Regions from separate parts of the Paenibacillus sp. CFBP13512 genome, predicted to be linked through region 3. Evidence: riboswitches for the same ligand, from Rfam matches in the RefSeq annotation. Region 3 holds a riboswitch; each other region holds the start of a gene.
What was found. Region 3 has a riboswitch for S-adenosylmethionine ahead of PaeCFBP13512_RS13730 (methionine ABC transporter ATP-binding protein). Riboswitches for the same ligand answer to the same signal wherever they lie in the genome.
Positions count from the first base shown of each region.

Region 1: another riboswitch for S-adenosylmethionine. It lies ahead of metA (homoserine O-acetyltransferase MetA); the one in region 3 lies ahead of PaeCFBP13512_RS13730 (methionine ABC transporter ATP-binding protein).
Region 2: another riboswitch for S-adenosylmethionine. It lies ahead of PaeCFBP13512_RS02170 (2-hydroxyacid dehydrogenase); the one in region 3 lies ahead of PaeCFBP13512_RS13730 (methionine ABC transporter ATP-binding protein).

Region 1 covers NZ_QGAD01000004.1:203,976-207,265, forward strand. Annotated here, with positions in the region: gene corA (magnesium/cobalt transporter CorA) at 149-1,084, opposite strand; SAM riboswitch class I at 1,551-1,686, shown strand; gene metA (homoserine O-acetyltransferase MetA) at 1,823-2,764, shown strand; gene PaeCFBP13512_RS07495 (aminotransferase class I/II-fold pyridoxal phosphate-dependent enzyme) at 2,813-3,290, shown strand, end outside.
Region 2 covers NZ_QGAD01000001.1:493,087-496,376, forward strand. Annotated here, with positions in the region: gene PaeCFBP13512_RS02165 (FGGY-family carbohydrate kinase) at 1-713, opposite strand, end outside; gene PaeCFBP13512_RS02170 (2-hydroxyacid dehydrogenase) at 685-1,713, opposite strand; SAM riboswitch class I at 1,959-2,050, opposite strand; gene PaeCFBP13512_RS02175 (molybdopterin oxidoreductase family protein) at 2,273-3,290, shown strand, end outside.
Region 3 covers NZ_QGAD01000008.1:192,808-196,097, forward strand. Annotated here, with positions in the region: gene PaeCFBP13512_RS13725 (methionine ABC transporter permease) at 38-706, opposite strand; gene PaeCFBP13512_RS13730 (methionine ABC transporter ATP-binding protein) at 706-1,722, opposite strand; SAM riboswitch class I at 1,906-2,068, opposite strand; gene PaeCFBP13512_RS13735 (COX15/CtaA family protein) at 2,250-3,149, opposite strand.

The DNA.
Region 1 (3,290 bases), on a different contig from region 3:
AGCGCGACCAAGTACAATCAAAAAATGATTTTTGCGCCAGCAAAATATCTTACAACCAGCGCTTGGCACCATAAGCGCGATCCAGTAAAATCAAAAAAAGCTGTCCTTGTTCATCATATGACGATGAATAAGGGCAGCTTTAATCTTTTCAGATCCAATCTTTTTTGCGGAAGGTGAAAAACATCGTTAGACCTAACGTGATCATAATCCCGATAACGAGCGGATAACCGAAGCGCCAATGTAATTCAGGCATATCTTCAAAGTTCATCCCATAAATACCGGTAATCACAGTCAATGGCATAAATATTGTTGTAATAGCTGTAAAGACACGCATAATTTCATTCGCTCGGTTCGAAATACTGGACTGATAAGCTTCTCGTAAGTTACCCATCAGATCGCGGAACGTATCGAACATCTCAGAGACTTTGACAGCATTTTCGTATACATCACTGAAATATTTTTGCAATTGATCGTCAATTAAGCGTAAGTCTTTTTTGTTCAATGTATTGATTACTTCACGCTGTGGTCCCAATACACGCTTGAGCCATAGAATTTCTCCACGTAGACCAATAATTTCATTCAAATGCGACTTTTTGGTATGCATCAATATATTTTCTTCCAACAGTTCGATTTGATCTTCAATCCGATCACCAACAGCGAAGTAATTATCAACCACCAGATCGACTAATAAATACATAAATTTATCGGCGCGACTCACTTCTTCTTCCCATAAAATAGGCTTGAGTACACGCAATTCATTAATTTTCTGCTTGGTGACTGTAATAATATAATGCCGTCCTAGAAAAATATTCAAGGCGCGCAAAAAAATCTCTTCGTTATCAAAACGAATACTGTTCACAACAATAAAGTAATGACTTTCATAAATCTCGATCTTCGGGCGTTGTTCTTCTTCACTTAGACAATCTTCTACAGCCAGATCATGGAGCATAAAGAGCGGTTGTAGTTCAATCAAATCTTCCAAATCTGCATCGATCCAATAAAATCCTTCTTCAGGTGCGATCAGTGTGTCGGTAATATTTTCTACTGGAGTGAATGCTCCAGCATTGACGTGCCGAACTTTCATTGTGTTCTACCCCTTTATTATGAAATGAGCAGGGAAAGAAGCGGCAACCGCACACTTATTTACAAAGCTTCGCTATAATTTATGAAAAACGGAGAAGATTTTTCAATAATGGCGCGTTACTCAAGTGCCCTATGGTTGTCGTTTGTTTCCTGCAATTTGTCCATCCGTCCTGCTGCCAACTGGGCCTCGGGTCGCCTTCCATTTTGAAATTCACCTCTTTGTTATCTATATATTTATGAAAACTATGAAAAAACGTCAAATACTTGTTAAGTATACCGTGGTCATGGAAGCCTTTCAAGCTTAAATAAGAATCCTGCTTGGAAATCAACCAATACAGTTACCAACAACCTATTTATCGGTTCAAAACAAGACATTTTTGACAGCACTTGACGACAGACGGTAGAATAGTATAAATTATGGTATAAGAAAAGTATTGAATTAATGTAATTACAAATTGAATAAGCAAATCTTATCAAGAGCAGGTGGAGGGACTAGCCCGATGAAACCCGGCAACCGGCGGTATGACCGCACGGTGCTAATTCTTGCAGAGATATAAGTTTGAGAGCATTATTTTAGACTTAATATCTGCTGACAGATGAGAGAGGCGTCTATTATATACGCGACAATATCGCAAATGACCTTTCTCAAGTATCAGGAGAAAGGTCATTTTTGTATATACGCATAATGAAGCTTTCTCCTGAATGATAAGAAATACACACATCCAAGGAGTGAATGAAGATGCCAATTAAGATTCCGGATAGCTTACCCGCCAAAGAAGTATTAACAGGTGAAAATATTTTCGTCATGGACGACAGTCAAGCTTTTCAACAGGATATTCGTCCATTACGGATTGCTATTTTAAATCTAATGCCTACGAAAGAAACAACCGAAACCCAATTATTGCGCTTGCTAGGAAATAGTCCGCTTCAAATCGATATTTATTTATTACATGCGCAATCGCATACATCGAAGAATACATCTACTGAATATTTGAACTTATTTTATAAAACGTTTGAAGAAGTCAAACATCTTCGCTTTGATGGTCTGGTCGTGACGGGTGCTCCTGTAGAAACGATGGATTTTGAAGATGTGAATTATTGGGAAGAGATTCAAGATATTTTTGATTGGAGTAAAAAGAACGTCACTTCAACCATGCATATCTGTTGGGCTTCACAAGCAGGTCTTTATCATCATTTCGGTGTACCCAAAGTAGATTTGGAAGAAAAATGTTTTGGTGTATTTCCACACACTTTAAATAAAGAAAATGTAAAATTACTACGAGGATTTGATGAGTTATACTTTGCGCCTCATTCTCGTCATACCGAAGTACGTCATGAAGATATTGCCAAGATTCCTGAATTAGAAATCTTATCAGAATCAGAAGAAGCTGGCGTATATCTAGCGGCAACTAAAGACGGCAGTCAAATTTTTGTGACAGGGCATTCGGAATATGATCCATTGTCACTGAAATGGGAATATGAACGTGATATCGCCAAAGGAATGGATGTCGCACCACCGAAAAATTATTTTCCAAATAATGATCCATCGCGTACACCACCATCCACATGGCGTGCGCATGCGAACTTATTATTTTCCAACTGGCTGAATTATTATGTATACCAAGAAACACCTTATGATTTGGAAAGTGCTAAAGCTGAAGCTGGTAATTACTGTATCTAAATTTGTGATAAACCCAATCGATTGTTATTCCAGAGGAGGAATTATAGTATGACGGATCATCATTCAAGCGAACGAACTCTTAACATTGAAAGCAGATTGGCACAGATCGGTTCTATCAATGAACCGACAACCGGAGCGATTAATTTTCCTATTTATCAATCGACCGCATTCCGTCATCCCGCTCTTGGTAAAAGTACAGGCTTTGATTATATTCGTACAACCAATCCAACTCGCGCTGTACTTGAACAAGCCGCAGCAGCATTAGAATCAGCAGATGCAGGATTTGCCTGTAGTTCCGGTATGGCTGCTTTGCAAACGATCTTTGCGCTGTTCGGTCAGGGAGATCATCTGGTCGTATCGCTTGATCTGTATGGCGGCACATATCGTCTTTTGGAACGTATTTTATCCAAATTTGGAGTGACTGCTTCTTATGTAGATACCAATGATCTAGAAGCATTAGAAAAAATAGTTCAACCCAATACCAAAGCTGTATTTATCGAGACGCCAACCAATCCTTTAATGATGG
Region 2 (3,290 bases), on a different contig from region 3:
TCTCCACCACCTACGATCACAGGTGTATCTATAGGTAGATTTAACTCTGCTGCTATAGGGGGTATGACTGTCCCAAGTACACTGCCTGAAGACACCAACTCTGGCAATACAGTAGGTGAGATTCCAAGTACACTACACATCTCGTCTGACCAATTTCCTTGCTCTACATCGTATAAAAGAGTCTCACATGCTTGAGAAGGTTCATAACTTAACGATCCACTGAGCGTATATGTCACCCAATCACTAATACTTGTCAAACGATGTAACCGTTGATACTGCTCTGAACGGCGTTCGCGTAACCCGACTAATTTCATCGCTGAAAATAAAGCAGATGGTGTTCTTCCTGTTCTATGATAAATAGACGATAGATCTGTATACTGTTCTTCCCACTCTCGTCCACGGTTATCAATATTCGGTAATCCTAAATACGATTCTCCTGCTTCGTCGATCAATACAATCCCTTGACGTTGACTAGTCGAAGTAATCGCTGTGATATGAATATCAGGTACTCTAGATAATGCTACCTTCGTCAACCCGGCAATCTGTTCCCACAATACTTCAGGTACAAAGTGACGTGCATCTGGATACTGTTCATCATTATGATAGACAATATCAGCGCGTTCGATCGATAATACGTTCCCATGGATATCAACAACGGCTACACGGGCATTACCTGTACCAATATCAAAGACTAGATAAGCTTGTTGTGTCATTGTTCATATCCTCCAAGATTGCTTTATTGTAGAGCACTTTCACATCGGTCTGCTGATGTTCGAACCAATCAATTAACGCGGTATTCATAATCTCTACATGATGATCTTCTACTTCATAAGTAGCACCTGCTAGATGCGGAATGGCTAATACATTCGGCAATGAAATCAATTCATAATCTTTGGGAAGTGGTGGTTCTTGATCAAATACATCAATAATCGCTCCACGAATCTGATTCTGTTGTAACCGTTCAACCAGTGCATCATGATCTACCACAATCGAACGAGCCGTATTTACAAAAATAGCGTCGCTTTTCATCGATTGTAATAATGTTTTATCGATCAATCCTTTGGTATCTTCAGTGACCGGTAAATGAATTGATATGATATCGCTGGTTGAAAATAACTCCTCTAACGATACTTTCTGATCACGTGGATCTGGGCTTGTCACATAAGGATCGTAATAACGAATATCACAAGGAAAGCTACGTAGAATACCTGCGGTACGCTGAGCTACAGCTCCAAAACCGACCATACCTACGGTTTTCCCTGCTAGTTCATTACCTTTGAATTTGAGATAAGCGGTTAAACTGCCGCTTTGCCATTGTTTGTCTTCCAACCATTGGCTGGATGGAATAATACGACGTAGAAAAGTAATCAGACTGCCTACAACCATTTCTGCTACAGCCTGTGCATTACGGGCAGGCGTATAAAAGACTGGAATACAGTGTTTGGTGGCAACAGGAACATCTACATTGGAAGGTGTTCCCCGGCAGACACCGATAAATTGTAGATTGGGCACCGATTGAATAACTTTTTCAGTCACCAGATCAAGTTCTGCAATCAGTCCATCTGCTTGTGTTTCTTGTAATAAAGAAATTAATTCGTCTTCTTGATAGGCTTGTCCATGATCTTTCCAACAACGATAGATAACTTCTCCAAAAGTATCCGCGAGTTGCTGACGACCTTGCTCGTTATAAGGGGCAGTAATTAATATTTTCATTATTGAATCTCCTTTGGTACACTTAGGTGCAGTGTTATTTAAGTGAAGCTTTAAAGTAAGAAAGTATAAACTTATAGCATGTTCTCCTTTTGATCCAAATGGAAGGATCATTTGAGATATAGATATGATGAGTAAAAGGATAAAATATAAAAAAACCTCTTTCCCAAATCAAGGAAAGAGGTTATCTAAATATTCACTATACTGTTGTATATCTACAAACAGCTAATGCAATAATTCATCCTGCTTTCCTATCTCCCAAGCGATTCAAGCTTGCTGGAATTGGCACGTTTTTGCCGAGGTTTCGTAGGGCCAGTCCCTCCACCTCTCTGGATAGAAAATCTAATGTATGCAGTTGTCGAAAAAACTTGCAAATCAGGATCAGACACGATAAGGTATAAAACATCTAATTTTGTCGAATTCGAAATAATTTTCTTAATTCTAATTAAACCTAGTAAAAAAGTCAACATTAAATCTAAAATTTGATTTATGATAAATACAACATGTACACATCGTATGTATAATTTAAATTGTTTGATGTATTTTGAAAGGAGCTTGGTATATGTCTACTTATATTGATCAACAAGATGGGGTATTTCCTTCTGTCTGCTCACTCGATTGTCCCGATCAATGCGGACTGCTTGTTCATAAAGAAAAGGGTAAAATCGTCAAAATTGCAGGCGATCCTAATCATCCTGTTACTAAAGGCAATATCTGCAATAAAGTTCGCAATATGGCTGAACGTATCTATGATACAAAGCGTCTGACGACTCCGCTTAAACGTGTTGGCGCTAAAGGAGAAGGATCATTTGAGCCTATTTCGTGGGAAGACGCTATCTCTACCATTACATCGAATTGGAAACAAATGATTGCTACATCAGGTCCTGAAAGTATTCTTCCTTACAGTTTCTACGGAAATATGGGTAATCTGTCAGCAGAAGGTATGGATCGTCGCTTTTTCCATCATATGGGTGCAAGTCTATTAGAACGTACGATTTGTACAGCTGCCGGTTCAGCAGGATATAAATATACAATGGGTGGCAGTATCGGTACCGATCCTGAAGATACTGTAGATACACAGCTTTTTATTTTCTGGGGAATCAATGCAGTAAGTACTAATATGCATCAAGTCACTTTAGCTCAACAAGCTCGCAAAAAAGGCGCTAAAGTGATTGTTATCGATGTTCACAAAAATCAAACCGGTCGATCAGCAGATTGGTTTATCCCTATTTTGCCGGGGACGGATAGTGCACTTGCTCTAGGCATGATGCATATTTTATTTGCCGAACATAAAGTAGACCAAGCTTTTATGGAGCAATATACTGTAGGGCATGAACAACTTCGTGAGCATGTGAAACAATACGATCCAGCCACAGTATCTGCGATTACAGGCGTACCTGTCGATGATCTGTATCGTTTAACACGTATGTATGGAGATGCCAGCCCTGCTCTAATTCGCATCGGAAATGGATTACAACATCATGACAATGGTGGTATGAATGTACGTACCATTACGTGTCTGCCTGCGATTACAGGGCAATGGTTAGTACGTGGCGGTGGTGCAATCAAATCCAATACAT
Region 3 (3,290 bases):
GCAGAATTACCACATATAGACGATTCTTTATCTATATTTATCTTCTAGAGAAATGAACCACTAGACGATCGCCAAGCATTTGTAGAATCTGAACAATAATGACCATGATGACTACAGCCACTAACATTATCGCTGTATCATAGCGATAATAACCATAGTTGATCGCAAGTGTTCCGAGTCCTCCAGCACCAATCATTCCTGCCATCGCTGTATTTGATACTAGAGCAACGACAGTCACTGTCAATCCGGCAAGTAGTCCTGGCATAGCTTCGCGTACAAGTACACGTGTGACGATCTGCCAGAGAGAAGCTCCCATGGCATTGGCTGCTTCAATCACGCCACGATCTACTTCACGCAGTGCTGTCTCCACCAATCTGGCAAAAAACGGTGCAGCTGCAATGACTAACGGTGGAATCGTTCCCAGTACTCCGATTGTTGTACCTACTAGAATTTGCGTTAATGGCAATATGGCTACGATCAAAATGATAAACGGAACCGAGCGCAAAATATTAACGATAAATGCAATCACCGCATAGAAATAACGTACCCAAGCTACCGTAGAACGTCCTGTAATAAATAGTAATATACCTAGAGGCAATCCTAAAATTAAAGTAAATAACCCGGAAGCACCTACCATTTTGAGTGTATCTAGCGTTGCTGTACCGAATTCATTCCAATCGATTTGTGAAAAATCCAATTCACCCATCAGTTGATCACCTCCACATCCAGACCTTCAGCAGTTAATCCATCGAGTGTACGCTTAATGTCTCCTTCTGTTCCTTCAAAGCGAACAATCAGTTGTCCATAAGGTACATTTTTTAATGTTGAAATCGTTCCTTGCAAAATAGCAAAATCGACACCTGTATGACGTACCGTTTGCGAAAGAATCGATTGATACGTTTTGTCACCTAAAAATGAAACTTTAACAGTTAAAGAATTGGGAACATTTGGTGCTGTCCAAGACGTGTTCAATAGTTCAGCATTGTTGGATTCATTTAAAATAAAATCACGTGTCACTTCATGCTGTGGCTTCAAAAAAACGTCAGTGACAGGACCCTGTTCTACAATCCCACCACGATGAATAACAGCTACTTTATCGCAGATGCTCTGAATCACATGCATTTCATGTGTAATCAAAATGATTGTTAAATTAAACCGCTCATTGATATCAACTAACAATTTGAGAATCGAATTGGTGGTCTGAGGATCAAGTGCCGAAGTAGCTTCATCACAAAGTAATACATCAGGGTCACTTGCTAGTGAACGGGCAATTCCTACACGTTGTTTCTGTCCGCCAGATAATTGCGCAGGATATTTACTTGCATGATTCTCAAGTCCAACCAGAGCTAATAATTCTTTCACTTTTTCTTTAATTTTACGTTCTGGTGTTTTGACCAAGCGTAAAGGAAAAGCGATATTCTCATATACCGTTGCTGAAGATAATAGATTGAAATGCTGAAAAATCATTCCTATTTTACGTCGTCTCACTTGCAACCGTGCTTTGTTAAGCTTGGTCATATCAACGCCATCGATCCATACTTCACCGGAAGTTGGACGTTCAAGTAAGTTGATACATCGGATTAACGTACTTTTACCTGCACCCGAATGCCCAATTACACCGAAAATCTCACCTTTTTCGATCTTCAAATCGATACCGCTTAACGCAGGACTTAGATTTTTACCTTTGCCATACGTTTTAGTTATATTTTTTAACTCAATCACAGATGGGTGCTCCTTCCTTCTATCTCTTCATTCCTCAAGCGATATTACATTAATCATATATAAACCATCGAATAAGTCGGATATATTTTCATTATAATATATGTCGGTATTCGCTTCTCTCTTCTTTATACAAAAAAAGAACCCTTTCGCAGAAAAGGGTTCTCTATTATTAGAGATACTTCCTTCTCATCTGCCAAAATCACATTGCATTGACTGCACATGCCATTTTGAAGGAATTAGCACCATGACATTTTGGAAAATAGATTGCTACATTCACTGCAATCTATTTTCTAAAATCGGTTGCCGGGTTTCATCGGGCCAGTCCCTCCACCACTCTCGATAAGAAAATATGAAAAATTCGAATGAAAATGAAAATCTTTTCTCAGTATATTGAACTTCACACGCTTTGTCAAAGCAAAAATAAACATTTCCTAAGGAAATTAGAAATATTTTATTATTTAATAAAGTCGTTATACACAATCAGTATTGATTTTAAAGTATCCAGAAGCATATTAATAGTGTTGCTTTTATAGATTCTGTCCTATTTTGCCACGTGTACCACGGCTTAATTGCCATACTCGTACACTCATATAACATAACACACCGAACAAAATCTGAATCAATAGCGTATGCAACATACTGGAGAAGAAATACCATTCAGGTACTTTCATCGTTACAATATTCAACATTCCGCTTAGAATCTGCATAATGATAAAGACGATAGCTGTTACACCTAACTTACGAATACCCGGATTATACGGATGACGACGGTAAGCATAGTGTGCTAGAACCGCAATTACGATTAACAGACTATATGCTGCTACACGATGGAAAAAGGCTACAGCTACCCCACCGGATAATTCCGGTAAGATTGAACCGTTACACAGTAGTACTCCTGAACAACCACCTCTAGAATCGGTATGAGTTACAAAAGCACCTGTATACACTACCATATACGTATAGATCGTAGCAAACCACGTCAGATTACGCATCCCTTTACTCACCGGTGGTTCATCAGGAATCGGTAAATCTCCTTTTTGCTGATCCATCCGTCTTGCTCCAAGTGCCATCATCGACGAACTTGCAAAAGCAATCATCGCAAATCCAAAGTGAAGCGCCATAATAGGAGCAGATTGTGAGAATACAACAGCCAATGCGCCCATTACTGCTTGAACTAACACAAATAGTAATGTTAATGATGCATATACTTTAAGCTCACGATGCTTATTAAAAAAGATAAATCCGATAAAAGAAAATAATGCTGTTAAGCCCGCTAAAGCACTAATTGCCCGATGCGAATACTCGATAAGTGAAGAAATCGTATACGCTGGTACAAATTTGCCATGACATAGCGGCCATTCTGTTCCGCAACCGAGCCCTGAACCTGATTTCGTTACTACAAGTCCCCCCATTGTTGCTAAAAACATAACAACACAGGTGATAAAGCTCAACCATTTTAGATGTGTAGTTGTTATTCTGAACTTTCTTGCCATTTAGAGAATCACCCGCTATTTTATATGATAGTTACACAATGTTTATGTCCTACTTTAGTATACCTGATTGCAAAA